DNA from 2 places in the Duganella sp. HH101 genome. Region 2 is predicted to be linked to the other one. Evidence: predicted binding sites of a transcription regulator. Region 2 holds the regulator's gene; the other holds the start of a gene.
What was found. The regulator FNR, encoded in region 2, switches genes on or off when oxygen is low (the NO sensors DNR and NnrR bind a similar motif). The targets are predictions, from matches to a motif close to TTGATNNNNATCAA.
Positions count from the first base shown of each region.

Region 1: DUGA2_RS13100 (hemerythrin domain-containing protein) is a predicted target of FNR. The motif match lies at 4,198-4,211, and genes of this name have one in related genera.

Region 1 covers NZ_LRON01000007.1:13,303-27,725, forward strand. The annotation lists gene DUGA2_RS13075 (sugar MFS transporter) at 1-837, shown strand, start outside; gene DUGA2_RS13080 (hypothetical protein) at 842-1,060, opposite strand; gene DUGA2_RS13085 (PaaX family transcriptional regulator C-terminal domain-containing protein) at 1,148-2,086, opposite strand; gene DUGA2_RS34030 (permease) at 2,083-3,417, opposite strand; gene DUGA2_RS13095 (DUF2249 domain-containing protein) at 3,414-3,674, opposite strand; gene DUGA2_RS13100 (hemerythrin domain-containing protein) at 3,671-4,138, opposite strand; gene DUGA2_RS13105 (peptidase U32 family protein) at 4,289-5,326, shown strand; gene DUGA2_RS13110 (U32 family peptidase) at 5,341-6,243, shown strand; gene DUGA2_RS13115 (SCP2 domain-containing protein) at 6,240-6,737, shown strand; gene DUGA2_RS13120 (anaerobic ribonucleoside-triphosphate reductase activating protein) at 6,734-7,441, opposite strand; gene nrdD (anaerobic ribonucleoside-triphosphate reductase) at 7,443-7,622, opposite strand; gene DUGA2_RS13130 (ribonucleoside triphosphate reductase) at 7,651-9,660, opposite strand; gene DUGA2_RS34475 (monooxygenase family protein) at 9,903-10,139, shown strand; gene DUGA2_RS13140 (nuclear transport factor 2 family protein) at 10,271-10,684, shown strand; gene DUGA2_RS32615 (AAA family ATPase) at 10,738-11,253, shown strand; gene DUGA2_RS13150 (SCO family protein) at 11,246-11,833, opposite strand; gene DUGA2_RS13155 (formylglycine-generating enzyme family protein) at 11,830-12,639, opposite strand; gene nirK (copper-containing nitrite reductase) at 12,636-14,012, opposite strand; gene DUGA2_RS13165 (nitric-oxide reductase large subunit) at 14,220-14,423, opposite strand, start outside.
Region 2 covers NZ_LRON01000003.1:254,204-268,626, forward strand. The annotation lists gene hemN (oxygen-independent coproporphyrinogen III oxidase) at 1-431, shown strand, start outside; gene DUGA2_RS06265 (sulfite exporter TauE/SafE family protein) at 439-1,215, shown strand; gene DUGA2_RS06270 (heavy metal translocating P-type ATPase) at 1,194-3,677, shown strand; gene ccoS (cbb3-type cytochrome oxidase assembly protein CcoS) at 3,677-3,832, shown strand; gene ccoN (cytochrome-c oxidase, cbb3-type subunit I) at 3,930-5,357, shown strand; gene ccoO (cytochrome-c oxidase, cbb3-type subunit II) at 5,372-5,998, shown strand; gene DUGA2_RS06290 (cbb3-type cytochrome c oxidase subunit 3) at 6,000-6,170, shown strand; gene ccoP (cytochrome-c oxidase, cbb3-type subunit III) at 6,163-7,116, shown strand; gene ccoG (cytochrome c oxidase accessory protein CcoG) at 7,113-8,498, shown strand; gene DUGA2_RS06305 (FixH family protein) at 8,509-9,033, shown strand; gene fnr (fumarate/nitrate reduction transcriptional regulator Fnr) at 9,034-9,792, opposite strand; gene DUGA2_RS06315 (RNA polymerase sigma factor) at 9,839-10,357, opposite strand; gene DUGA2_RS06320 (DUF2892 domain-containing protein) at 10,354-10,584, opposite strand; gene DUGA2_RS06325 (alpha/beta fold hydrolase) at 10,783-11,529, shown strand; gene DUGA2_RS06330 (response regulator) at 11,622-14,423, shown strand, end outside.

The DNA of each region.
Region 1 (14,423 bases), on a different contig from region 2:
CTCGGCACGGCCATCGCGCCTACGCTGGGCGGCTTGCTGATCCTGTCGGGCGGGGTGCTGACCGAGGTGCAGTTCGCGCAACTGCCTAGCGTTGAGCAAGTGGCTTATCAGGCCCAGCAGGCCGGTTCGGTGCGTGGCCCGTATCTGGCGCTGTGCGCGGCCTTGCTGATGCTGGCGGTGCTGTTCGCGCTGGTGCGTCTGCCGAAGATTGCTTATGCCGACACCACGGCGCAGGATGAGGCGCAGGACGCGCCGTTGAAGGCGTCGCTGTTCTCGTACCGCCATCTGGTGCTGGGCGCGATTGGTATCTTCGTGTATGTCGGCGCCGAGGTGAGCATCGGCAGCTTCCTGATCAACTTCCTCGGCGAGGCCGATGTGGCCGGCCTGGCGCCGAGCGCGGCCGCGCACTATGTCAGCTACTACTGGGGCGGCGCCATGGTGGGACGCTTTATCGGCTTCGCCGTGATGCGCTACATCAGCCCGGGCAAGACGCTGGCTTTCAATGCCGCCGTTTCCATCGCGCTGATTTTGCTGGCCATCCTGAGCAAGGGCCATGTGGCGATGTGGGCCGTCATCGCGGTGGGCGTGTTTAATTCCGTCATGTTCCCGACCATCTTCAGCATGGCGCTCAACGGCCTGGGCCGGTTCACCGGACAGGGTTCGGGCGTGCTGTGCATGGCTATCGTCGGTGGCGCCATCGTGCCGTTCGTGCAGGGTTATGTGGCCGATGTGGCCGGGCTGTACACCTCGTTCCTGGTGCCGGCCGTTTGCTACTGCTACATCGTGTATTTTGGCGTCAAGTACGCCGCCATGTACCGCAACGCGCCGAAGGCCTGAGCGGTCAGCGCTTGCCGGCCGGGATCGCGGCGCCGGCCGGTGGGGCGGGCGTGCCTGCCGCGCCGAACAGCGCTTCGACCATCGGGTCGCGGCGCACCGTCAGCTTGCTGGCGCGCAGCGGATAACAGGTGTCGTCGATCAGGCGGTGGACACGGCTGCCTTCGCGGCTGATCGTGATGCTCAAGGTAGGACCGTTGTAAAAGTCCTCTGCCATAGACTCCATGCTTTTTCTCCTGGAATGGATGTGGGTATTGTGGCCGGACGCCGGCCGGCGGCGCAATCGGCAATAAGGACTAGGCCTGGCCCCGCCTTATGCCGCCACCAGACTGTCCGATGTGAGTAGCGCGCGCCGCAGCCGCGGCGCGGCGGCTGCCGGCTGGCCCGCCGCCGCCACGGCCGCCGTCACCGCCTGGATATGGCGCCGCGCCTGGCTCGCGCAGCCGCAGTACAGCGCGGTGTAGGCCTGGTAGGCCGCCATCGCTTGCCATGTCGAAGGCAGCAACTCTTGCGGCAACAGCGGATCGCTGCGGCGGCAGTGCTGGTAGCCGTGGCTGACCAGCAGCCGTATCAAGAAAGCCTGCTCATCGCTGATGGCCCCATGCTGGGCCAGCAGCTTGCGCAAGGGCTGGAAGCGTTGCTGGAACTGGCGGTACAACGCATCGGCCGCGTCCAGATCGCAATCGCTGCGGCCGAACAGCGGCTGGCGCATCGCCGCCGCCAATTGCGCGCCGCCGACATCGAACAATGCCAAACCATGTTCTTCCGACGCCGGCATGTCGCGCTCGACACCGGCCCTGACCCGGTAGGCCGTCGGCCGCGCCAGCAGGTTGGGCGCGAGCTGGCAGTAATCCAGTGTCAGCAGACGCTTGCGCACCGCGCCGTAGCGCGCCGCGCTGATGCCGCCGCTGTTGACCAATATGGTCCAATCCTCGCCGAAACTGCGGGCCGGCGGTATGTCCAGCCGCTGGCGCGCAGCCGCGACGGCCTGTGCGGTGGCCGGAGCCAGCCGGCACAAGCTGCGCCTGCCGTGCCGCTCGACCCGCACCGCCTGATGTGCTGCCAACCGGAACAGGGCCGTGCGTATCGCCCGCTCCTGGAAACCCAGCGGCTCCATCAGCGCGATGGCGCTGCCCAGCCACTGGCTGTTCTGCCCGAACAACTGGGCTTCGCTGAACATCAGGATCAGCATGGTGTTCAGGCGTGGCCTGGCTTGTTGCAGACAGGCGTCGAGATAACTGGTGGTGCTCATGTTGTTGCGCTTACAGAAAAGGATGGAGCGGGCGCAGCGCGCAGCCGCCAGTACAGGCGTGCCGCGCCGGCCAGGTTGAACCACAGCCACAGGCAAGACGCGCACATCAGCGCCGCCGCCGGCCGCGCCAGCACGTCCGGCTGCCAGCAGGCGGCCGCCAGCGACAGCAGGGCCAGGACATGGGTCCAGAACTGGCGCTGCGCGCGATGCTCGGGAATGATCTTGCTAATGCCGGGCAGCTTGCAGCGCGGGTCCGGCGCCGCCTCGCGCAGGTGATACCAGGCGAGGAAGGGCACGATCTTGTACAGCATGCCCTGCACGGCGGACTGCGCGAAGCCGGCCACCAGCAGCACGCCCACCAGCAGGGGCCGCACATTGGAAGCCTGGCTGTCCGGCCACAGCCACACGGCCAGCGCGGCCAGCAGGCAGGCCATGGCGGTGCGCCAGTACAGCGTGGTGGGATCGGCCTTGGGACGCTTGCGGCGCGCCAGCAGGTACAGCGTGCAGCCGCCGAACAGGCCGTAGCCCGCCGCCAGCAGTACCTGGCTGGCCAGATGGAACAGCCGGCCCGGTCCGGCCAGTCCGCTCGACAGCGACACCGCCGTCAGCAGCAGGAACAGCGCCGTGGTGTAGCCGCCGGTGAGCAGCGCCGGGTAGGGTGGCGTCACCATGAACATCGGCACCACCTGGAAGGCGATCGCGATCACCAGCAGGCCGACCCAGCCCTGCAAACCCCACATGGCGTGCAGGTCGGTCAAACGTTCCAGCGGCCAGCTGGCCGCGCCGGGCCAGGCGAAGGCGCCGGCCAGCATGCCGCCCAACACCATCGTCACCACCAGCGCCGCCAGCGCCAGCCGGATGCCGGCCATCACCGCGCCCGCGCCGGGCGCATGCGGACGCCACATGCCGACCGTGCACGCGCCCAGGAACAGCAGCAGCGCGCCCAGCAGCGCCGCCATCGCGCAGCGGAACAGCACCGGCTGCTCCAGCCAGAAGGCGGCCGCCAGCAGCAGCGTGCCCACGCACAGGCCCGCATGCACCAGCGCGCCCACGGTGCGCGCGCGCGGCACGGCGATGCCGCCGACCACCGGCAGCATCTGCAACAGCGCGCCCACCATCGTCATGCTGAGGCAGCCCAGCACCATCAGGTGCGTCAGCGCCAGCGTCTGCGGCGACCAGCGGCTCAGCAGCGCCGCCGGCCCCTGCCACGCCAGCAGCGCCGCCGCCAGCGCCGCGAACAGCGGCGCGCTGAGGAAGTAGCGCATCGGCAGCGACAGCGGCGGATTGTGTTCGAACGACAGCGCGCGCTGCGGAGCGTCGGCGGCTTTCATGCGGAGGCGGCGTCCGGCACCAGCCAGATCAGCACTTCATAGCGCTGGTCGGCCTGCGGCGTGGTGCGGTGCTGGTAGCCGTAGCGTTGTAGCACGCGGTAGAGCGGGATCGGATCGCGGTCGATCAGCACGCGCAGGCGCTCGTCCGGGCCCAGCGTGTCGATCGCTTCGAGGATGCGCACCATCGGCTCGGGCGGCTCCATGCCGCCCACGTCCAGCAGGCGGGTGCTGCCCAGGTGTTCGGCCGGCGCGTTCATGCGGGACTCCCGGCTTCGGCTTCGGCCAGCGCCAGGCCTTCCATGCTGGCGACGATGGCCTCGGCCTGGCCCGCCAGCACGCGGTCGGCGTGCGGATACAGGATGCCTTCCTCCTTCAGGTTGTGCTGGCGCATCAGCACGCGCAGCGTGTCGGCATGGTCGAAGAAGGCGTCGCTGTCGCGCCGCAGGATGGCAGCGCGCATGTGGTCCAGCTCGGTGCGCAGGTGGCCGTGTTCGGCGCGCATGACGGCGGTGGGGCCGTAGGCGTTGCCCATGGCGCGGTCCAGGCAGGGGAACAGGATGCGCTCTTCCTTGTCCAGGTGGCGCTCGAACATCCGCAGGAACAGCGTGAAGCGGGGCGCGGCGGCGGTCCAGTCGCGGCGGGCGATATCGGCCTCGGCCAAGGTGTATTGATCGTCGCAGCGGCGATGATCCTGATCGAGATAGTGGGCGATCGTATGCATGCTGTTGTCCTTCGTTATGTGCTGGTAGGCATTGTCCCACCCGCTGAAGCGGAATTTCTTTGATTCACATCAAGGATTTCCGGCTTGACGGCGGGATACAGTTCGTTCGCCGTTTGGCCATGATTTTTTTACCCGTGCCTGATCCCCCACATGAATCGAACCGACTCTTCCGTTTCCACTCCCACGCGGCCCATTGAGCTGGTGTGTCCCGCCGGCAGCCTGCCGGCGTTGAAGGCCGCCGTCGATCTGGGCGCCGATTGCGTCTACCTGGGCTTCCGCGACGCCACCAATGCGCGCAATTTCGCCGGCCTCAACTTCGACGACGCCGCCATCGCGGCCGGCATCGCCTACGCCCACGAGCGCGGCCGCAAAGTGCTGCTGGCCCTGAACACCTACCCACAGCCCGACACCAGCGCGCTGTGGCGCAGCGCCATCGACCGCGCCGCTGCAGCCGGCGTCGACGCCGTGATCCTGGCCGATCCCGGCCTGATGCAATACGCCTGCGACCACCACCCGTCGCTGCGACTGCATCTGTCGGTGCAAGGCTCGGCCACCAACGCCGAGGCGATCAATTTTTACCAGCGCCACTTCGGCATCGCCCGCGCCGTGCTGCCCCGCGTGCTGTCGCTGGCCCAGGTCGAGCATGTCGTGAAGAACACCGATGTCGAGATCGAAGTGTTCGGCTTCGGCAGCCTGTGCGTGATGGTCGAGGGCCGCTGCGCGCTGTCGTCCTACGTGACCGGCGAATCGCCCAACACCCACGGCGTTTGCTCGCCGGCCAAGGCGGTGCGCTGGCAGCAGAACGCCAACGGCCTGGAGTCGCGCCTGAACGGCGTGATGATCGACCGCTACACGCCGCAGGAAAACGCCAGCTATCCGACGCTGTGCAAGGGCCGCTTCGAAGTCGAGGATGAAACCTATTACGCGGTCGAGGAACCGACCAGCTTGAATACGCTGGAATTGCTGCCGCAGCTGCTGGAGATGGGCGTGCGTGCGGTCAAGATCGAAGGGCGGCAGCGCAGTCCGGCCTATGTGTCGCAGGTGACGCGGGTGTGGCGCGAGGCGCTCGACCAGTGCATGGGCAATGCCGCGCGCTACTCGGTCAAGCCGGGCTGGATGTCCGAACTGAACACCCTGGCGGAGGGGCAGCAGCACACGCTGGGCGCCTATCACCGCTCGTGGAAATGAAACCTGGAGTCACCATGATGAAACTTGCATTGGGTCCGCTGCTCTACTATTGGCCGCGTGCCGAAGTGATGGCGTTTTATGAAGAGATCGCCGCAACGCCGGTCGATATCGTCTACCTGGGCGAAACGGTGTGCTCGCGCCGCCACGAACTGCGCGCCGCCGACTGGCTGGAACTGGCGGCCATGCTGGAGGCGCGCGGCAAGCAGGTGTTGCTGTCCTCGCTCGCGCTGATTGAATCGAGCGCCGACTTCGGCGCCCAGCGCCGGCTGGCGGGCAACGGCCGCTACCGGGTTGAGGCCAACGACATGGGCGCGGTGCAGCTGTTGTCGGGGCAGGGCGGCTTTGTCGCCGGCCCGCACCTGAACATCTACAACCCGCCGACGCTGTCGCTGCTGCACGGGCTGGGCGCGCAGCGCTGGGTCATGCCGCTGGAGATGGGGCGCAGCGGACTGCGGCATATGCAGGCGCAACGCCCGGCCGGCATGGAGACGGAAGTGTTTGCCTTCGGCCGCATGCCGCTGGCGTTTTCGGCGCGCTGCTTCACCGCCCGCAATCGCAACCTGCCTAAGGACGATTGCCGCTTCAGCTGCATCGAACATCCCGACGGGCTAATGATGCGGACCAAGGAGAAGCAGGAATTCCTGGTGTTGAACGGCATCCAGAGCCAGTCCGCGCTGGTGTACAACCTGATCGGCGAAATGGACGAGATGAGCGCGATGGGCGTCGATGTTGTGAGGCTGAGCCCGCAGTCCCAGCATATGCCGCAGATTATCGCGGCCTTCGACGCTGCGCGTGGCGGCGCCTCGCAGGCCACGCCGACGGCGCAAGCCATGGAAGCGCTGCTGCCGGCCGCCGCCTGCAACGGCTATTGGTACGGCCAGCCCGGACTCGACTATCACCTGGAGCACGCAGCATGAATCCCGTCACCACTCATCAATCGGGCGGCGCGGCGCGGCCGCTGCCTGCCGCGCTGGCGGCGTTCGGCCGTCTGCTGCCGGCCTATCCCGGCGCGTTCCTGTGCGTGGCCGCGCTGAACCTGGTGCTGCGTCCGCAGTTGCCGGACGATGTGCGCGCCAGCCTGCAGGGCAAGCATATGCGCGTGTGCGTCACCGATGCCGGCGTGTCCTTCGACTTTACGTGGCGCGGCCAGGGCTTTGCGCCGTTGCGCTCGGCGGGCGAGCCTGACCTGGAAATCGGCGCCTGCACGCGCGACTTCATCGCCCTGGCCCGGCGCGAGCAAGACCCGGATACGCTGTTCTTCTCGCGTCGCTTGTCGATGCAGGGGGATACGGAGTTGGGATTGCTGGTCAAGAACACGCTGGATGCGACCGCGCTGCCGTTGACGGAACTGGGCAAGCAGGCCTTGACCCGCTTGCTCGACAGTCTGCCGGGCCGTCGCGCCCGCGCCTAATGGTTGCGGCGCACGCTGAAGCGGGAGAACAGCGGCGCGATGCGCGCCAACAGCTCGTCGCCGGGATAGCCGGCGACGGCGCTGGTCAGCAGCGCCTGGTCCTGGCAGCCGGTGGCGCGGAATTCCTGCAACACATAGTTGTCGACGCCCAGTTCGGATAGCGTGTGCGCCAGCGCCGTCAGTCGCGCCGGCGGCAGCTGGGCCGGATGCACGGTGGTGCGGCACTCGTAGTCGACACCGCTGGCCAGCACGGCGGCGATGCTGTCGCGCACCGGATCGCCGCTGCCGGCCACGCCGATGACGGCGGCGTAGTGGGCGAACGGCGCCTTCACGTCCAGCCCCACCCAATCGAGCAACGGCAGCAGGCCGGCCAGGCGCTCAGGATAAATGCCCGCCGTTTCCAGTCCGATCTTGAAGCCCAGCGCCCGCACCTGGCCGATGGCGCTTGCCAGCGCCGGGTCCATCGTGGCCTCGCCGCCGCAGAACACCACCGCATCAAGCAAGCCCACGCGCCGTTCCAGCGCCGACAGAATGTCCGCCCACGGCAGCGGGCTGGCGTTCGTGCGCGGTTGCAGGTGCGGGTTGTGGCAATAGCCGCAACGCCACGGACAACCCTGCACGAACACCACGGCCGACAGCAGGCCGGGATATTCGGTGGCGCTGAACGGCGTGTAGCCGCCCACCTTGAGGCTGGCCTGGCCCATGTCAGCGGCCCGCGTTGACAGCGGCTTCGCTGAAGAATTTGCGTTCATGGAACTCGCCCTGCTTGCCGATGTTGAAAGAGGCAAGCGGACGGTGATAGCCCATCACGCGGGTCCAGATTTCGCACGGTTGGCGCTCTGCGTTGTCGAGTTCGGCGATGGTGGTTTGTGGCAGATTGTTCATGAGAGTTCCTTGGTTGGGTTTAAAAAATTCAGGCATGGACGGCCTGTTTGCGGGCCAGCAGTTCGGCATCGCATTTCGGGCAGTAGGCATGGCTGCCGTTCAGGTAGCCGTGCTTGGGGCAGATCGAGAAGGTCGGCGTGACCGTGATGTAAGGCAGGCTGAAACGGCTCAGCGCGCGCCGCACCAGCGAGCGGCAGGCGTCCGCGCTGGACAGCGCCTCGGTCATGTACAGATGCAGCACCGTGCCGCCGGTGTACTTGCGCTGCAAGGCGTCCTGCTGCTCCAGCGCCTCGAACGGATCGTCGGTGTAGCCCACCGGCAGCTGCGAGGAGTTGGTGTAGTAGGGCATGTCCGCCGTGCCGGCCTGGCGGATGGCCGGATAGCGCTTGCGGTCTTCCTTGGCGAAGCGGTAGGTCGTGCCTTCGGCCGGGGTGGCTTCCAGGTTGTACATATGGCCGGTTTCGGCCTGGAACTCGACCATGCGGGCGCGCACGTGGTCGAGCAGGCGCAGCGCCAGTGCGCGGCCCCAGTCGCTGGTGATGTCGCGCTCGCCGCGTGTATCGAAATTGCGCACCATCTCGTTGATGCCGTTCACGCCCAGCGTGGAGAAGTGGTTGCGCAGCGTGCCCAGGTAGCGCTTGGTGTAGGGGAACAAGCCATTATCCATATGGCGCTGGATCACCTTGCGTTTGATTTCCAGGCTGTCGCGGCCCAGTTCCAGCAGGCGGTCCAGCGCGGCAAGCAGGCCGTCCTCGTCGCCGCGATGCAGATACCCGAGGCGCGCGCAGTTGATGGTGACGACGCCCAGCGAACCGGTCTGCTCGGCCGAACCGAACAGGCCGTTGCCGCGCTTGAGCAGCTCGCGCAGGTCCAGCTGGAGGCGGCAGCACATCGACCGTATCATGTTCGGCTTGAGCTCGGAGTTGATGAAGTTCTGGAAGTAGGGCAGGCCGTAGCGCGCCGTCATCTCGAACAGGCGTTCGGCGTTGGGGCTGTCCCAGTCGAAGTCCTTGGTGATGTTGTAGGTCGGGATGGGGAAGGTGAAGGCGCGGCCTTTGGCGTCGCCGGTCATCATGATCTCGATGTAGGCGCGGTTGATCATGTCCATCTCGGCTTGCAGCGCGCCGTAGGCGAACGGCATTTCCTCGCCGGCGATGAGGGGGATTTGCTCGCGCAGGTCGTCCGGGCAGACCCAGTCGAAGGTGAGGTTGGTGAACGGCGTCTGCGTGCCCCAGCGCGACGGCACGTTGAGGTTGTAGATCAGCTCCTGCATGTACTGCTTGACCTCGTCGTAGCTGAGATTGTCCTTGCGCACGAAGGGCGCCATGTAGGTGTCGAAGGAGCTGAAGGCCTGGGCGCCGGCCCATTCGTTCTGCAGGGTGCCGAGGAAGTTGACGATCTGGCCGATGGCGCTGGACATGTGGCGCGGCGGGCTCGATTCCACCTTGCCCGGGACGCCGTTCAAGCCTTCGTTGAGCAGGGTGCGCAGCGACCAGCCGGCGCAGTAGCCGGCCAGCATGTCGAGATCGTGGATGTGCAGGTCGGCCTCGCGGTGGGCGCGGCCGACTTCGGGCGGATAGACGTGGTTGAGCCAGTAGTTGGCGATGACCTTGCCCGACACGTTGAGGATCAGCCCGCCCAGCGAGTAACCCTGGTTGGCGTTGGCGTTGACGCGCCAGTCCTGGCGGTCGAGGTATTCGTTGATCGAGGCGGCGACGTCGACCAGCGCGTGGCGGTCCTGGCGCAGCGTGGCGTGCTGTTCGCGGTAGACCACATAGCGGCGCAGGGTGTGGCGGTAATCGGCGTCGTAGAGCACGCGTTCGACGGTGTCCTGTATCAGCTCGACGGTCATGTGGTCCTGCGGGTGCAGCGACGACAGGTGGAGCAGCGCGCACTCGGCCAGGTGGCGGGCTTCGGGCAGGTCGAACTCGCCGCTGGCGCGGCCTGCCTTCAACAGCGCCGCCTCGATCTTCGCCAGCGAAAAGGCTTGCTCGCTGCCGTCGCGTTTGGTGATCTGCGTATGAAACAATCCTTGCATGCTTTCTCCTTGATCCCATATCTAGTTGGTTTGAGAAGGTTATGCACTAGATATGGTGCCGTCAATTGAGGAAGACGCAATGTTGTGATTTCTTGATCTAGATTCCGCTGGACCGGCAAAAAGGCTCATGGGCGGTCGCTTTTCGGCGGTCGGGAAGCGGCAGAAACTTGATCTGGTAAGTTGTCAAACAAGCTACAATAGCTGGCATCCGGGTGCCGGACACTAATCGAATGGGAGTGTAGATGATTCATTCCGAACGCCTGACCGCTGAAGTGGAGGGGGACTTCGTGGTCTTCCTGATTGGCATGCGCATCAACAAGCCGTGGAAAATCCACAAGTGGCTGCCGGTCGTGCTGGCCACGTGGGGAGGGTCAAGTCTGACATTTGGACACGAGCTCGACAGTATCGGCATGCTACGGCTGGGGCCGTGTCCAAATGTCAGACTTGACCCCATTGTTGTGACCTCATTGTTGGGATAGCGGGAATTTTGCAAATGCTTTAAAGTTAACGTCGCCATTTTGATAATGGTTCCGGCCTGGCCGGATCAGGGGCACCCAGCCTGGTGTCCGTTCTATGCAGGGATTACATCGCTCACGAGAGGAAGTATTTCATGTCGAACCTTCAAAAGATTGGTGCACTTTTCGAAGCATATGCAAGCAAGAATGTCGCTGCGGTCAGCGATGTCATGGCGGAAGATATCGTCTGGCGCATTCCCGGCCATCACCCTCTCGCCGGCGAGAAGCGCGGCATCAGGGAGGTGCTGGCTTTCTTCGATCAACTCGGAAAAGCCGAGTTTCAGGCTCAGCCCTACGCTATCGCGGAGCAAGGCGACTATGTTATCGACCACCACCGGGGATGGAGTACTGCTGGCAGCGGCCTGGACTTGACCTGGTGCCTGGTCTTCCGGTTCGAGCACGGAAAAATCAAGGAAGTGACCAACTTCTGCTCAGACCAGCACAAGGCCGATCTGTTCTTCCATGAGCATTACCGGCTCAAGCCTATCCCCGAGCGTCTGGCAGAGTAAATCCTGACTGCGGACACCATTTTCACCGACTTTAGCAGGGCCATTCATTCATCATGCCTACTGTCTACTTAATCGAAGGTCCAGTTGGAGCCGGGAAGTCTACTTTCGCCACTCAACTGGCCTCGCGTACTGAGGGCGTCCACATCGCACTGGACGAGTGGTTCGTGAGACTGTTCAGTGCCGACCGCCCCGCCGGAGAATTCATACCTTGGTATGTTGAACGGAAAGATAGATTGGTCGATCTTATCTGGGACCATAGCCGGCGCCTTTTGGCAGCGCAGAAGGATGTCATCCTTGAGCTCGGACTGATTCAGCGCGGGCCGCGCATAGAGTTTAGCCGCAGAATCAGCCATAGTGGGCATGCTCCTGTTCTTCATATACTGGATGCTCCGATCGATGTCCGGCGCGAGCGGGTACGGCGGCGGAATACTGAAAAGGGCGCGACGTTTTCGATGATCGTGCCGGACCATGTATTCGATATCGCAAGCAGTCTTTGGGAGGCGCCTGATGACATCGAATGTGATGAGTTCGACGTAAAATTCGTCAATCGCCAGACCTCCACTACCTGATCAACGCAGCCACCCGCTTGACGAACGCCGGATCAGGTTCGGCATCGAGCCGGGTGGTGTCCACCTGCACCGTGCCGCTGGTGTCCAGCAGCGCGATGCGGTTGGTGTGATTGATCTCGCCGCTCTCCAATACCCGATACTTGATGTTTAACACAGCCGCCAGCGCGCGTGTCTGGCTGTCGCCGTCCGCTACCACCAGCCGGAACTGCGACGAATCGAGCTGATGCATCTTCAGCAGCCCTGACAGTGTGGCCGGCGTGTCGTGGCGCGGATCCAGGCTGATCATCAACACCCGCAGCCGCTTGCCGTCCGGCCCCAGCGCGGCTACCGTGCGCTTGAGCGTCTCGATGATGATCGGGCAGGCCGCGTGGCAGTCGCCGTAGAACATGGTGATCAGTACCGGCGTGCCCGCCATGTCGCGCAGGGTGAAGTGTTGTCCTCCGGCGTCGGTCAGCGCGGCGTCGAGGCGGTAGATGGAGTTGCCGGGCAGGGTGGCTGCGGCCGGGGCGCTCCAGGCGTGCAGCGGCAGCAGCAGCGCGGCGGCCAGCAGGGCGCGGCGTATGGAGGTGAGCTGTTTCATGGTTTGCTTCCTTGATCGTGAGGGACGGGATCGCGCACGCAGCGGAATCCCAGGTTGGCGCCGTCCTGCCTTGCTTCCATCGCGGACAGCAGGGCCAGGCGCATCAGAATCGCGTAGTTGCGGCGGTCGGCCAGCGAGACGGCCGCGCCACCACAGTAGTCGAGCATTTTTTGGTCGCCGTTGGCGCGGCTGTCGGCGTTGACGAACAGGCCGCTGTAGTCTTCCACCCATTCCCATACCAGGCCGTGCAGGTCATGGATGCCGTAGTAGTTGGCCTCGCCGGCCGCCACGCTGTGCGGCGGCTGCTTGCCGGCGTCGGCGTACCAGCCGAGGATGTGGGCCAGCCACTCGGGATCGTCGCGGGCGTCGGGGCGGCCGGCGTCGGCCGCGGCGGCGAATTCCCATTCGTACCAGCGCGGCAGGCGGCCGCCTTCGGACTCGCAATAGGCGCGGGCGGCGTACCAGCCGACGCGCACCACCGGGGCGTCGCCGGCCAGCGGTGCGTAATCGGTGGCGCTGCGCCAGCCGGAAAGGTAGCTGGGCGCAGCCATCAGTGCGGGCACGAGGCCGGGCTGCCAGGCCGGTGTGCGTTGAAGGAAAGCTGCGAACTCGGCGTTCGTCACCAGCCGGGTGCGCAGCAGATAGGGCGCCACGCCGGCCGGCGCCGCCACGCCGTCGGCCGGCAGCACGCTGCGCAGCGTGCCGCCGGCGATGGCGCGGTAGTCGGCGTCCGCCGCCATGCCGCTGCCGGCCGGCAGGGCCAGCAGGGCCAGCAGGAACGGCATCAGCGCGGCGCAGGGCTTCATGGCTGACGCGACCTGCGCATGTCGCGCACCTGAGCCGGCGTCACGACTGGCGTGCCCTTGTTCATGTCGACGCCGACATAGTTGATGACGGCCGCGATGTCGTCGTCGCTGAGGTCTTGCGGCGGCATCACGCCGTTGTAGTGCTCGCCATTGACGACGATCTCGCCATTGCGTCCGTTGAGCACGATGTGCGCCATCTCATACGGCCGCTGCTGGAAGAAGTCGGAATTGGCCAGCGGCGGGAACACGCCGGGCACGCCCTTGCCATCCGCCTGATGGCAGGCTGAGCAGTTAGCGTCGTAGACCGCCTTGCCGCGCAGCTGCTGGGCGCGGTCGGCCGCCGTCGCGACGGGCTTGGCGACAGGCTTCTCGGCCGGCTTGGCCGCAGCCGCCGTAGCCGCTCCGGGCAGCGCTTTCTTGATGCCCTTGCCGTAGATCTCAGGCCGCTCCGGGCCGCTCACCGCCATCAGACCGATGGCGCCCTTGTTGAAGGCGCGCGTCAGCGAATGGTCCACCAGCGTCAGGTTGCCCGGCACGCGCGGCGTGAATTCGACGATGGTCGAACCGCCCGACGGCACCATCGTCGTCTGCACATTCTCCTGGTAGTGGCTGCCGCCCTCGGTGTAGACGCGGTCGAAGATGGCGCCGATCACGTGGAAGCTGGAGGTGATGTTGGGACCGCCCACGCCGAAGTACATGCGCACCTTCTCGTTGGCCTTGGCGGTCAGCGCGTTGGCGCCTGTCAGCGCGCCGTCGGCGCCGTTGAACAGCACATAGGTCGGTTTTTCATCGATGGCCTTCTGCATGTCGAAGCCCTGCAGGCCGGGCGCGCGATAGGCGCCGTTGGTGTAGAACTCGCCTTGCATCACATAGTATTCGCGGTCCACCGGCGGCAGGCCTTCCTTCGGCTCGACCAGGATCATGCCGTACATGCCGTTGGCGATATGCATGCCGACCGGCGCGGTGGCGCAGTGGTACACATACAGGCCGGGCGCCAGCGCCTTGAAGGTGAAGCTGGCTTCGTTGCCGGGCGCGATCAGCGTCTGCGCGGCGCCGCCGCCAGGGCCGGTGACGGCGTGCAGGTCGATATTGTGGGGCAGCTTGTTGTCAGGCAGGTTGAGCAGGTGCAGCTCGACGGTGTCGCCTTCGCGCACCCGTATCATCTTGCCCGGCACCGTGCCGCCGAAGGTCCAGAAGGTGTAGCGGGTGCCGGGGGCGATCTCGCGCTCGACTTCTTCCACCGTCAGGTTGACCACGACCTTGGCCGGGGTCTTGCGGGTGATCGGTGGCGGCAGCAGCGGCGGCGCCAGCAGTTCCTGGGTGATGGTGGGCAGCACCGCCTCGGGGGCGGCGGCCAGGTTGGCGTGGGTCATGGCCAGTACGGCGCCGGCAAGGCCGGCCGCGACCAGTTTCAATTGCGTTCTCATTTTTATGTCGCCTTTGGTTGTTGGCGCACTCTCAGTTGAGTGCGCATCCATGCTAGGGGAAGCAAACGGCAAAATCCTTGACCTGGGTTGTCGAATTCGACATTGGCGGCCGGAGATGTGGAGCGGGGCGGCAGGCCGCCCCGCGAAGAACGATCAGGCGCGGTCTGCGGACACTGCCGCCAGGCGGGCCTTGTTGCCACGCGCCGTCAGCAGGCGCCAGGCGAACAGCGCCAGGAACAGCGTGCCGATGGCGAACACCACGTCACCGGGTACGCGCATCCAGACCAGCGTTTCCATCAGCTTGGAGTGGATCACTTCCGGCGAACGCGCAAACCACATGCCGGTGCTGACGCTGGC
Region 2 (14,423 bases):
CGGACCTGATCTCGTGCGGCGTCTCGGCCATCAGCGCGGTCGGCGCCACCTACAGCCAGAACGAGAAAACGCTGGAAGCCTATTACGAAAAACTCGACGACGGCAAGCTGCCGGTCACGCGCGGCATCAAGCTCGATACCGACGACCTGCTGCGGCGCATCGTGATCCAGAAACTGATGTGCAATTTCGAGTTGTCGATCTCGTCGATCGAACAGGCCTACCCGATCCGCTTCCCGCTGTACTTCGCGGCCGAGCTGGAAAAGCTCAAGGCCTTCGAGGACGACGGCCTGCTGCAGATCGATCCGCAATGGATCAGCGTGACGCCGAAAGGCCGTCTGCTGATACGCAATATCTGCATGGTGTTCGACCGCTACCTGAGCATGCCGCGCGTCGACGGCCCGCAGCCGCTGCGCTACTCGAAAACCATATGAACGCACCATGAACCTGCTTCAGCTACTGCCGGTGATGGTGGTCGGACTGGCCGGCAGCGTGCACTGCATCGGCATGTGCGGCGGCATCGTCGGCGCGCTGTCGGTCGGCACGGCGGCGCCAGCGCCGATGCGTAGCGTGATTCCTATCGTCGCCATGCCGGCCCCCGCCGGCGCCAGCGCCTTGCCGCGCGTGCTGTCGTACAACGCCGGCCGCATCGCCAGCTACATGGTGGCCGGCGCGCTGGCCGGCGGCCTGGCCGGCGGCGCGCAAAGCCTGTCGGCGCTGGCCGGCGTGCAGCTGCTGTTCTACTGGCTGGCCAACCTGATGCTGGTGGCGCTGGGCCTGTACCTGATGAACGCCTGGCGCGGCCTGGCGCTGCTGGAGCAGGGCGGCCGCGTGCTGTGGCAGCGCGCGCAGCCGGCCATCGCGCCGATGATGAAAACCCTGATGCCGGCCCGGCGCCCGCACCAGGCCTTCGCGCTGGGCGCGCTGTGGGGCTGGCTGCCGTGCGGCATGGTCTACAGCGTGCTGCTGACCGCGATGCTGAGCGGCTCGGCCGGCGACGGCGCCGCCGTCATGCTGGCCTTCGGCCTGGGCACGCTGCCCATGCTGACCGCGCTGGGCCTGGCCGGCGCCCGCCTGCAACGCGTGCTGCAACAGCGCCGCGTGCGCATCGCCTGCGGCCTGCTGGTGTTGGCCTTCGGCGTGCTGGGACTGGCGCGCGCGGCCGGCGGCATCGCGCCAGACTGGATGGACACCTTATGCCTGACACCACATCAATAGACCGCCACACGGCGCCCGGCGCGCAAGCGCACATTTGCTACCACTGCGGCCAGCCGCTGCCGGCCGCCGCCAAGCCCGAATGGCAGGTGCGCATAGCCGGCGTCGACCACGCCATGTGCTGCCCCGGCTGCGCGGCGGTGGCGCAGACCATTGTCGACCTGGGCCAGGCGTCGTACTACCACGAGCGCTCGGCCTTCGCCGCCAGCGCCGAGGGCGCGCAAATGCTGCCGCCGGAACTGCGCCTGTACGACAACGCCGACCCGCGCTTCGCCCTCGATGAAGACAGCCGCGAAACCACGCTGGCGGTCGAAGGCATACGCTGCGCCGCCTGCGTGTGGCTGATCGAACAGCGCCTGGCCAAGCTGCCCGGCGTGCAGAGCGCGCAGCTCAACGTCGCCACCGAACGCCTGTACGTGCGCTGGCGCTCGGCCGATTGCCAGCCCGGCGACATCCTGGCCGCGCTGCACGCGATCGGTTACGCCGCCTATCCCTACGACGCGCAGCGCCACGGCGAACAGCAGCGCCAGGCCGCCAAGACCCTGGGCCGCCAGCTGTTCGTCGCCGGCCTGTCGATGATGCAGGTGATGATGTACGTGGCCCCGGCCTACCTGGCGGACGACGGCACGCTGGACGACAGCATGGCCGCGCTGATGCGCTGGGCCAGCCTGCTGCTGACGGCGCCGGCCATCTGCTATTCGGCGCTGCCGTTCTGGCGCGGCGCCTGGGCCAGCCTGCGCGCCGGCACCTTGGGCATGGACGTGCCGGTGGCGCTGGGCATCGCCGCCGCTTTCGGCGCCAGCGTGCTGGCCACGGTGCGCGGCCACGGCGACGTGTATTTCGATTCGGTGACGATGTTCATCTTCCTGCTGCTGTGCAGCCGCCACCTGGAGCTGCGCGCGCGCCGCAAGGCCGGCGCCGCGCTGGAGCGCCTGCAGCACGCGCTGCCGGCATCGGCCACGCTGCTCGACGACTACCCGGTCAGCCACGCCGCCACCCTGGTGCCGGCCGCCGCGCTGGCGGTGGGCCAGGTCATCATGATCAAGCCCGGCGAGGCGGTGGCGGCCGACTGCGTCATCGTCGACGGCCGCACGCAGCTCGACCTGTCGCTGCTCAGCGGCGAAAGCGCGCCGGTGGCCAAGGACAGCGGCGACGCCCTGCCGGGCGGCGCCATCAACGCCGGCTCGGTGGTGCTGGCGCGCGTGACCCGCATCGCCCAGGACAGCACCTTGTCCAAGCTGGTCAAGCTGGTCGACCGCGCCGGCCGCGACAAGCCGCGCATCGCCCAGTGGGCCGACGACGTCGCCGGCTGGTTCGTGCTGGCGCTGCTGCTGTTCGCGCTGGCCACCTTCGTGTTCTGGTACTGGATGGACGGCGACAGCGCCGCCCGCGCCTGGCCGATCGCCATCGCGGTGCTGGTGGTGTCCTGCCCGTGCGCGCTGTCGCTGGCGACGCCGACCGCGCTGGCCGCCGCCACCGACCGCCTGCTGCGCCAGGGCGTGCTGATCACCGGCCCGCAAACGCTGGAGACGCTGCACCGCGCCACCCACATCGTGTTCGACAAAACCGGCACGCTGACCTTCGGCCGCCCGGCCTTGCAGCAGACCGTGCAACTGGGCCTGATGCAGGCCGACTTCTGCCTGCAAGTGGCGGCCGCGCTGGATGCCGGCAGCGGCCATCCGCTGGCGCGCGCCATCGTCGACGCCGCCGCTGCGGCGCAGGGCGGCGCGCGCGCCGACTGGCAGGCGACGGCGGTCGATGAAATCGCCGGGCGCGGCATCGAAGGCGTGCTGCACAACCGCCTGTACCGCCTGGGCAGCGCCGGCTTCGTCGCCGAACTGAGCGGATCGGCGCCGCCGCATGATGCGGGCCATGGCGTCACGCCGGTCTACCTCGGCGTCGCCGGCCAGTGGCTGGCCTGCTTCCATTTGCGCGACGGCTTGCGGCCCGATGCGCAAGCCACGGTCGACTACTTCCGCCAGGCCGGCAAGACCGTGGTGCTGCTCAGCGGCGACAACGCCGACCTGGCCCGCCAGGTCGGCGACCAGCTCGGCATCAGCACCACCGTGGGCGGCTACCTGCCCGATGAAAAGCTGGCCTTCGTCAAGCGCCTGCAACAGACCGGCGCCGTGGTGGCGATGGTCGGCGACGGCATCAACGACGCCGCCGTGCTGAGCGCGGCCGACGTCTCCTTCGCGATGGGCGCGGGCGCCGCACTGGCGCAAGCCCATGCGGACGCGGTGCTGCTGTGCGGCCGCCTCGGCGCCGTCGCCGACAGCGCCCGCGTGGCGGCGCGCACCATGGGTGTGATCCGCCAGAACCTGGGCTGGGCCAGCGTCTACAACGCGCTGGCGATCCCGGCGGCGGCGGCCGGCCTGCTCAACCCGTGGCTGTCCGGCGTCGGCATGGCGCTCAGTTCCGCCGTGGTGGTGGCCAACGCGCTGCGCCTCAGAAGGGGGACATGATGGAAGCGCTCTACCTGCTCATTCCGCTCAGCGTGGTGCTGGTGTTTGCCGCGCTGTGGGTGTTCTTCCGCGCCTCCGACAGCGGCCAGTTCGACGACCTGGTCGGCCCGGCGCTGCGCGTGCTCCAGGATGATGACAAGCCGCCACTAGAATAGTTTGATCTGGGAAATTTTGATCCACATCAAGGTTTTTTCACTCCCACAAAAGTAACCTTTGATACACATCATTAAAGCGTTCTTGGGAGAACTTCAAGTGGACCTTGCACAGAACTACAACTACAAGATTGTGAAGCAATTCGCAATCGCCACCGTGGTCTGGGGCATCATCGGCATGCTGGTCGGCGTGATTATCGCCGCCCAGCTGGCATGGCCGGCGTTGAACCTGGACATACCATGGTTGACCTACGGCCGCCTGCGGCCCCTGCACACCAACGCGGTGATTTTCGCGTTCGGTATCTGCGGACTTTTCGCGACGTCCTATTACGTCGTGCAGCGCACCTGCCAGGTGCGGCTGTTTTCGGACAAGCTGGCCGCCTTCACCTTCTGGGGCTGGCAAGCGGTGATCGTCAGCGCCGTCGTCACGCTGCCGATGGGCCTGACCCGCGGCAAGGAATACGCCGAGCTGGAATGGCCGATCACGCTGCTGATCGCCGTGGTGTGGATCGCCTACGCGGTGGTGTTCTTCGGCACGCTGCTGACGCGTAAGGTCAAGCACGTCTACGTCGCCAACTGGTTCTTCGCCGGCTACATCATCGCCGTGACGATCCTGCACGTGGTCAACGGCGCCAGCATGCCTGCAACCTTGTTCAAATCCTACTCCGCCTACTCCGGCGTGCAGGACGCCATGATCCAGTGGTGGTACGGCCACAACGCGGTGGGCTTCATCCTGACCGCCGGCTACCTGGGCATGGTCTACTACTTCATCCCGAAACAGGCCGAACGTCCGGTGTACTCGTATCGCCTGTCGATCGTGCACTTCTGGGCGCTGATCTTCACCTATATGTGGGCCGGCCCGCACCACCTGCACTACACCGCGCTGCCGGACTGGACGCAATCGATCGGCATGGTGTTCTCGCTGATCCTGCTGGCGCCAAGCTGGGGCGGCATGATCAACGGCATCATGACCCTGTCGGGCGCCTGGCACAAGCTGCGCACCGACCCCATCCTGAAGTTCATGATCGTCTCGCTGTCGTTCTACGGCATGGCCACCTTCGAAGGCCCGATGATGTCGATCAAGACCGTCAACGCGCTGTCGCACTACACCGACTGGGGCATCGCCCACGTCCACGGCGGCGCACTGGGCTGGGTGGGCTTCATCACCATGGGCTCGATCTACTACCTGCTGCCGCGCCTGGCCGGTCAGCAAAAAATGTATAGCACCAAGCTGATCGACCTGCACTTCTGGGTCGCCACCATCGGCATCGTGCTGTACATCGCCGCGATGTGGATCGCCGGCGTCATGCAGGGCCTGATGTGGCGCGCGGTCAATCCGGACGGCACGCTGACCTACACCTTCGTCGAAGGCGTCAAAGCCACCTACCCGTACTACGTGGTGCGCTTCGCCGGCGGCCTGCTGTACCTGAGCGGCATGTGCGTGATGGGCTACAACACCTGGATGACCTTGCGTAACCGCGAGACCGCCGTGGCGCGCATCCCCGCGCTGACCGCCGGCCACGCCTGATATCGGAGCTGAGTATGAAATTTTCACCGAAGTTTACACATTCGTGGATAGAACAAAATCCCTGGCTGCTGATCGCGCTGGTGACGCTGGTGGTCAGCGTCGGCGGCGCCGTCGAGATCGTGCCGCTGTTCTTCCAGAAGTCCACCACCGAGCCGGTGGCGGGCCTGAAGCCCTACTCGCCGCTGCGCCTGGCGGGCCGCGACATCTATGTGCGCGAAGGCTGCTACAACTGCCACTCGCAGATGGTGCGTCCGTTCCGCGCCGAGACCGAACGCTACGGCCACTACTCGGTCGCCGGCGAGTTCGTCTACGACCGGCCGTTCCAGTGGGGTTCCAAGCGCACCGGGCCGGACCTGGCGCGCGTGGGCGGCCGCTACAGCGATGAATGGCACCGCACCCACCTGGCCAATCCGCGCGACGTGGTGCCCGAGTCGAACATGCCGAACTACCCATGGCTGGCGAAGACCTCGCTGGTGCCGGAATCGATCGTGCCGAAGATGAAGGCGCTCAAGCGCCTGGGCGATCCCTACACCGACGCCGAGATCGCCGCCGCGCCGGAGGAGCTCAAAGACAAGACCGAAGAAGACGCCCTGGTCGCCTATCTGCAAGGCCTGGGCACATTAATCAAGACGAGGAACTAGCATGGCTATCGATACCCTGTTTGATCGCGCCAGCAGCGTGATGACGGTGATTTCCTTCATCACATTTGCCGGCATCCTGTGGTGGGCCTTTATCCACAACAAGGAAGCCGACTTCGCGGCGGCGGCCCAGCTGCCGTTCGACGACGACGAGAAGGAGCACAGCCATGGCTGATTTCACCAACGGTTTCTGGGACATGTACATCGTCGTGCTGACCCTGCTCGGCATCGTCGGCTGCGGCGTGCTGCTGTTCTCGCAATCGAAGATCAAGGGCAAGGCCGGCGAAACCACCGGCCACGTGTGGGACGAGGATTTGAGCGAGCTGAACACGCCGATGCCGCGCTGGTGGATGTGGCTGTTCTACATCACCATCGTCTTCGGCCTGGGCTACCTGGTCCTGTATCCCGGCCTGGGCAGCTATGCCGGCAAGCTGGGCTGGAAATCCTCGGGCCAGTACCAGGCCGAGCTCAAGCAGGCCGAGGCCGACTACGGCCCGCTGTTCGCGCAATACCAGAAGCAGGACCTGAAGCAGGTGGCGGCCGATCCCAAGGCCCACGCCATCGGCGAGCGCCTGTTCCTGACCTACTGCGCGCAGTGCCACGGCTCCGATGCGCGCGGCAACAAGGGCTTCCCCAACCTGACCGACAAGGACTGGCTGTTCGGCGGCGCCCCCGAGACCATCAAGGAAACCATCCTGCACGGCCGCACCGGCGTGATGCCGGCCATGGGCGCCGCGCTGGGTTCGGACAAGGATGTGGAAAACGTCGCCCATTACGTGCTGAGCCTGTCCGGCTCGACCGCCGATCCGATCAAGGCGGTGTTCGGCAAGGACAAGTTCGGCGCCTGCATGGCTTGCCATAGCGCGAGCGGCACCGGCAACCAGGCCCTCGGCGCACCGAATCTGACCGACAAGATCTGGCTGTTCGGCGGCAGCGCCGAGACCATCATGGAAACCATCCGCAAGGGCCGCAGCACCACCATGCCGGCGTTCGCGGACTTCCTCGGCGACGCCAAGGTGCACGTGCTGGCCGCCTATGTGTGGAGCTTGTCGAACGACGTCAACCATGTTGAACCCTCACCGGTCGCGGCGGCGACAGACACCGCCACGGCAGCAAAATGAACGATCCTGCACCACAAGTCATCAAGATGTATGCGGCGCGCGAGGAAATCTATCCGCGCGAAACCTCGGGCCGCTACGCCCGCCTGCGCTGGCTGTGCCTGTGGCTGACGCAGCTGGCCTTCTACTGCACGCCGTGGATGCAGTGGAACGGACGCCAGGCCCTGCTGTTCGACCTGGCGGCGCGCAAGTTCTACATCTTCGGCCTGGTCTTGTGGCCGCAGGACTTCATCTACCTGGCGGCGCTGCTGATCATCTGCGCCTATTTGCTGTTCCTCGCCACGGCGGTGGCGGGGCGGGTGTGGTGCGGCTTCGCCTGTCCGCAAACGGTGTACACCGAAATCTTCCTGTGGATAGAACGCAAGATCGAAGGCAAGCGCAGCGCCCGCATGGCGCTGGACCGGCAGCCGATGTCGGCCGCCAAGTTCGGCAAGAAAAGCGCCAAGCACCTGGCCTGGGGCGCGGTGGCGCTGTGGACCGGCTTCACCTTCGTCGGCTACTTCACGCCGATCAAGCTGCTGGGCAACGAGGTGCTGACCTTGAGCTTCGGCCCGTGGGAATGGTTCTGGGTGGTGTTCTACAGCCTGGCCACCTACGGCAACGCCGGCTGGCTGCGCGAGCAGGTGTGCAAGTACATGTGCCCGTACGCCCGCTTCCAGAGCTCGATGTTCGACCGCGACACGCTGATCATCACCTACGACGGCGAACGCGGCGAACCGCGCGCGCCGCTCAACAAGCGCGATGTAGTCAACGGCGGCTCGTGCATCGACTGCAGCCTGTGCGTGCAGGTGTGCCCGACCGGCATCGATATCCGCAAGGGCTTGCAGTACGAGTGCATCGGCTGCGCCGCCTGCGTCGACGCCTGCAACGGCGTGATGGACAAGATCGGCCAGCCGCGCGGCCTGATACGCTACAGCACCGAGCGGGCGCTGCTGATGCACTACACGCCGACCGAGATCCGCCAGCGCACGCTGCGGCCGCGGGTGAAGATCTACGCCGGCATCCTGGCGCTGATCGTGGCGGCGGTCGGCATCGCGCTGTGGCTGCGCACGCCGCTCAAGCTGGACGTGATACGCGACCGCGGCGCCATGGGGCGCGAGGTCGAGGAGGGCATGATCGAAAACGTCTACCGCCTGCAGATCATGAACACGACCGAGCAGGCGCACACCTACCGCATCCGCGTCGGCGGCCTGCCCACGCTGTCGCAGGTGACGCCGGAAGAGGTGCGGGTGGAAGGCACCGAGACCAAGGCCTATCCGATCCGCCTGCGCACCGAGCACGGCGCCGGCCAGCCGGGCTCGAACAAGATCGAAATCGAACTGACCGCAGTCGACCAGCCGTCGCTGCATGTGAAGGAACACGCGGTATTTTTCGTGCCGCGCTAAGGAGAGCAAGATGAGCGTATCGATGATGGCGCAAGCGCCGGCGACGCCGTGGTGGAAGCAGCGCTGGCCGTGGCTGCTGATGCTCGGCCCGGCCGTGGTGGTGGTGGCCGGCAGCTATACCGGCTACCTGGCCTGGTCGCAGCAGGACGCGCTGGTGGTGGGCGACTACTACAAGCAGGGCAAGGCCATCAACCAGGACTTGCGGCGCGACCGCCTGGCCTCGACGCTGGGCCTGTCGATGTCGCTGGGCTACGACGCCACCACCGGCACGCTGAACGGCCAGCTGCGGCGCAATAGCAGCGACCAGGGCCGGAGCGAGCGGCTGTTCGTCCACCTGTCGCATGCGACGCTGCCGGAGAAGGATATCCAGCTGGTGGTGCAGCCGGACGAGTTCGGCGCGTTCCAGATCAATCTGCCGATGCTGGAGCGCAGCCGCTGGGTGGTGCTGGTGGAGGGCGAGCAGCGCGACTGGCGGCTGGCCGGCGCGTGGACCTGGCCGGCGCAGCGCCAAGTGACGCTGCAGGCCGACAACTAATCAGGCGCAGGTCTGCATGCCGGCGGTGATGGCTTTCAGCGTCGGCACGTCGAGCAATTCGATTTCGCGGTTGCTCACGCGCAGCAGGCTTTCCTTCTTGAACTTGGACAGCAGGCGGCTGATGCTCTCGATCGTCAGCCCCAGGTAGTTGCCGATTTCCTCGCGCGACATGCGCAGCTGGAAGGTGTTGGGCGAGTAGCCGCGCGCCTCGTAGCGCGACGACAGGTTGATCAGGAAGGCGGCAAAACGCTGGGTCGCCTGCATATTCCCCAGCAACAGCATCACGCTTTGCTCGCGCGTGATTTCCTGGCTCATCATGCGGTGGAAGTGGCGCAGCAGCGTCGGCATATCGGCCAGCAGTTGTTGCAGGCTGCCGAATGGAATCTCGCACACCTCGCTGTCTTCCAGCGCCACGGCGGTGCAATGGTGCAGGTCGGTGCTGATGGCGTCCATGCCCAGCAGTTCGCCGGCCATCTGGAAGCCGGTGATCTGTTCGGCGCCCTCGCGGTTGACCTGGTAGGTCTTGAAATGGCCCAGGCGTATCGCAAACAGGCTCTGGAAGGGATCGCCGATGCGGAACAGCGTGGCGCCGCGCGCCACTTTACGCCGGCGGCCTATGATCTGGTCGAGCCGGTCCATATCGTTGTTGTCCAGCCCCATGGGCAAACACAGTTGGTGCATGCTGCAGGTCGCACAACTGGCCTTGAGGATCTCGATGGTGGCGCTGGGCAGGACCAGCTCTGGAAGTTCTCGTATCATGCAGCCAGTGTAGACCATTTGTCGTCATCTGTGGTCGATGCCGCAGTCATCCGATCAAGTATTCGCGCGCCATTTTCCTTGCACGATGCAAGCGGCTCTTGACCGCCGCGCTGCTGTCGCCCACTTCGGCGGCGATTTCGGCGATCGACAGCTCGGCGAAGTCGCGCAGCAGCACCACCTGCAGATAATCGGCCGGCAGCGATTCCAGCGCGTTGACCAGCTCCAGCCGCAGGCCGGCCGTGTCTTGGCTGGCCAGCCACTGCTCGGCGCGCTCGTCGTCCCACGGATCGTGGCCCAGCGCCATGCGGCCGAGGCGGTGGCACTCGCGCTTGACGACCTGGAACAGCCAGCCGGAAAACGCCGCCAGCAGGCGCACCGACGACAGCCGCCGCGACAGCACCAGCAAGGCTTCCTGCACGGCGTCGTCGACGTCGCCGATCAGGCAGTTGCGCTGGGCGTAGCGGCGGATGTCGGGCTGGCACAGCCGCAGCAGCTGCGCCAGCGCCGCCGGATCGCCGCGGTGGGCGGCGTCCAGCACGGGGAGATGGTGTGCCGCCAGTGTCATGGATTTCCGTTATGTTGGGCAGCCTGCGCCTTGTCCAGCCGGCGGCCGACCAGCGCGCACATCGGGCAAAAGCCGAACAGGCCGGAGCCGACGATGCCCGCCGCCGACGCCGCCAGCGCCATGCCCCACATGCCGCCCAGCACGACTATGCCTATCCAGACGGCGATCAGGCCGGCCACCACGCGCAGCGCGCGCTCCCAGTTTGGTACATTTTTCACATAGAACATAGTGCACTCCAATTCGTCGCAGAGGAAGTCCCTCGGCTGCTAAGAGGGCGGCCGGCGCGGTTTGGATTCGCGCTGCGGATGAATTATCACAAAATATTTAGAATTTTTATCTTGCACGCGATTAAATTGCGAGCTATAGTTCAACACATCAAGTAGCACACTATTTGATCGCCAACTACCCAACTGAAAGAAAACATCATGAAACGCACCCTGATCGCTACCGCACTGCTGGCTTCCGCATTCGCCGCCCAGGCCGCCGCCCCGGCCGCCGACACCACCGTCGTCCTGGTCCACGGCGCGTTCGCCGATGGTTCCAGCTGGGACAAGGTCATTCCGCTGCTGCAGGCCAAGGGCTTGAAAGTGGTGGCCGTGCAGAACCCATTGAGCTCGCTGGCCGACGACGTCGCCGCCACCCAGCGCGTGGTCGATGCGCAAACCGGCAAGGTGGTGCTGGTCGGCCACTCGTGGGGCGGCACCGTCATCACCCAGGCCGGCACCAGCGATAAAATCAAGGCCCTGGTCTATGTGGCCGCGTTCGCGCCGTCCGAAGGCGAGGCCACCGCCAACCTGGGCAAGGACTACGCCGTGCCGCCCGGCATCGCCACCCTGCAGGCCGACGCCGCCGGCTACCTGTGGCTTCCTGCCGACTCGGTCGCCAAGAACTTCGCCCAGGACGTGCCGCCGGCCACCGCCGCGCTGATCGCCGCCACCCAGGGCCCGATCAACGCCAAGGCCTTCGGCGACGCCACCACCGTGGCCGCGTGGAAAACCAAGCCCAACTACTACATCGCCGCCGCCAACGACCGCATGATCGCGCCGGCGCTGCAGCAAGCCTTCGCCAGGAAGCTCAACGCCACCACCGTCACGCTGAAAACCAGCCATGTGCCCATGGTTTCGCAGCCGGCCAAGGTCGCCGAGGTGATCATCGCCGCCGCCCAGCGTTAATCCTGTTGCCAAGGCCGGGCTTTGATAGGAGAATTTGCTGGCATTTTCATATTTTTTTCCAATCCCGCCCGGCCTCGCCTACTAAGGATGAAATGAAGTCACTTGGCATCAAGGCAAAAGTTGCGCTGGCCACCAGCATCACCTCGGTTCTGATGATCGCGCTGGTGACGGTGGTGCAAACCCATCGCATGCAGGACGACTTCACCAGGGTGCTGTTCACGCAGCAGACGGCGCTGATCAACCGCACGGCCGAGGAGCTCGACGACAAGCTGTTGATGCTGCTCGATATCATCGCCGTGTCGGCGCGCAACACGCCGGCCGCCATCGCCCGCAACCCCGGCCAACTGCGCACCTACTACCAGGACCGCGCCGTGCTGGCGCTGTTCGACGACCTGCTGGTGATCAACCCCGAGGGCATGGTGATCGCCGACCTGCCCGAAGTGCCGGGCCGCGCCGGCATCGACGCCTCCGACCGCGCCTACTTCAAGACCGTGATGCGCGCCCGCAAGCCGCTGATCACCGAGCCGCTGATCGGCCGCGCCGGCAAGCAGCCCATCGTGCAGATGGTGGCGCCGGTGCTGGACGCCAACGGCGAGGTGGTGTGCCTGCTGGTCGGCGTGCTGCGGCTGTACAAGGACAATCTGCTGGGCCACCTGCGCAACGCCAAGGTCGGCCGCACCGGCTACTACTTCGCGCTGACCCGCGGCCCGCAGCCGGTGTACGTGCTGCATCCCGAACTGGGCCGCCTGCTCAAGCCGCGCCAGCCCAACGCCAACCCCGCCACCACCCAGGCGCTGGAGCAGGACTTCGAAGGCACGGTCGACAGCGTCAACGGCGCCGGCAAGCGCACCCTCAACAGCTACAAGGCGCTGAAGTCGGTGGACTGGGTGCTGGCCGCCTCGCTGCCGGCCGAGGAAGCGTTCGAACCCTTCAACGGCGTGCTGTACCGGCTGCTGCTGTGGGGCGGCCTGGCCTCGCTGGCGGCCGCCGCGCTGATCGGCTGGCTGACGCTGCGCCTGCTGGCGCCGCTGATACGGCTGCGCGACGCCATCGTCGCCCTGCGCGACAACCCCGGCCGCTTCACGCCGCTGCCCACCCAGGGACAGGACGAGGTCGGCCAGCTGACCACCGCCTTCAACGAACTGATGCACGAACGCCTGGCGGCCGACGCACGCCTGCAAAGCCTGGTCGAGTTCGCGCCCAACGCCATCGTCGTGGTCGGCGTCGATGGCCGCATCGAAACCTTCAACCGCGAAGGCGAGCGCTATTTCGGCTACCAACGCGACGCCGTGCTGGGCCAGCCGCTGGAAATGCTGGTGCCGGAACGCCTGCGCGGCCAGCACGCCGGCCACCGCGTCAAATTCTTTGCCGAGCGCCTCAGCGCCGAGCCGGTGCGCATGGGCGACGGCACCGTGCTGTACGGCTTGCGCCGGGATGGCAGCGAGTTCCCGGTCGAGATCAACCTGAGCGCGGTGCGCACCGACCAGGGCACGAAAGTGCTGGCGGTGATTTCCGACATCACCGAGCGCCACCGGCTGCGGCTGGAAGTGGAGGCGCGCGCCGAGGAGCTGGAGCGCGAGCGCGACCGCGCCGAGGCGGCCAACCGCGCCAAGAGCGAGTTCGTGGCCAATATGAGCCATGAGATCCGCACGCCGATGAACGCCGTGCTGGGCATGGTCTACCTGCTCGGCAATACGCCGCTGACGCCGCAGCAGCGCAAATACCTGAGCATGGTGCGGGTGTCGGGCCAGTCGCTGCTGGGCATCCTCAACGACGTGCTGGATTTCTCCAAGATCGAGGCCCGCCACATGGAACTGTCGCCGGTGGACTTCGCGCTGGACGACACCATGAACTCGCTGGCGACCTTGATGACCATGAACGCCAGCGACAAGGAGCTGGAGCTGGCGATCAGCGTCGACCCGGCCGTGCCGCGCCACCTGCGCGGCGATTCCATGCGGCTGCAGCAAGTCCTGGTCAACCTGGCCGGCAACGCCATCAAGTTCACCGAGCAGGGCGAGGTGGTGGTCAGCGTCGAGCTCAGCGCGCGCGACGAGGACCACGCGCTGCTGCGCTTCGAGGTGCGCGACACCGGCATGGGCATGACCGAGACCCAGCTGGGGCAATTGTTCCAGGCCTTCTCGCAGGGCGACCAGAGCATCACGCGGCGCTTCGGCGGCACCGGCCTGGGCCTGGCCATCACCAAGCGTTTGATCGAGCTGATGGGCGGGCAGATCGCCGTCAGCAGCACCCAGGGGCGCGGCACTTCCTTCTGGTTCAGCCTGCCGTTCGACGTGTTGCCGGAGCTGCCGGACGAGCGCCGCAAGCCGGCGCTGGGCAATCTGCGCCTGCTGGTGGCCGACGACAACCGCACCAGCCGCGAAGTGATCGCCAAGCTGATACGGGCCTGGGGCTGGCATGCGGACGAGGTCGATTCCGGCGCGGCCGCGCTGCACCGCTACCGCCAGAGCCAGCAGTCGAACCAGACCTACGACGTGGTGCTGGCCGACTGGCACATGCCCGGCATGGACGGGCTGGCCACGGCCAAGGGCATCCGCGAGGCGGCGGCCGGCAACAAGCAGCCCATCGTGGTGATGGTCAACGCCTTCGCCCGCGACCATGTGGAGGAAATCTCCAACGCGCCGGAGGCCGACGTGGTGCTGGTCAAGCCCATCACCAGTTCCAACCTGTTCGACGCGCTGCACCAAGCGCTGGTCGCCAAGAGCGACGGCCAGCCGCAGCCGGTGGCCGACGCCAGCATCGCCGGCAGCCTGGCCGGCCGCCACTTCCTGCTGGTGGAAGACAATGCGCTGAACCAGGTGGTGGCGCGCGGCATCCTCGAACACGCGGGCGCGACGCTGGACGTGGTCGGCGACGGCCGCCAGGCGGTCGAGCGC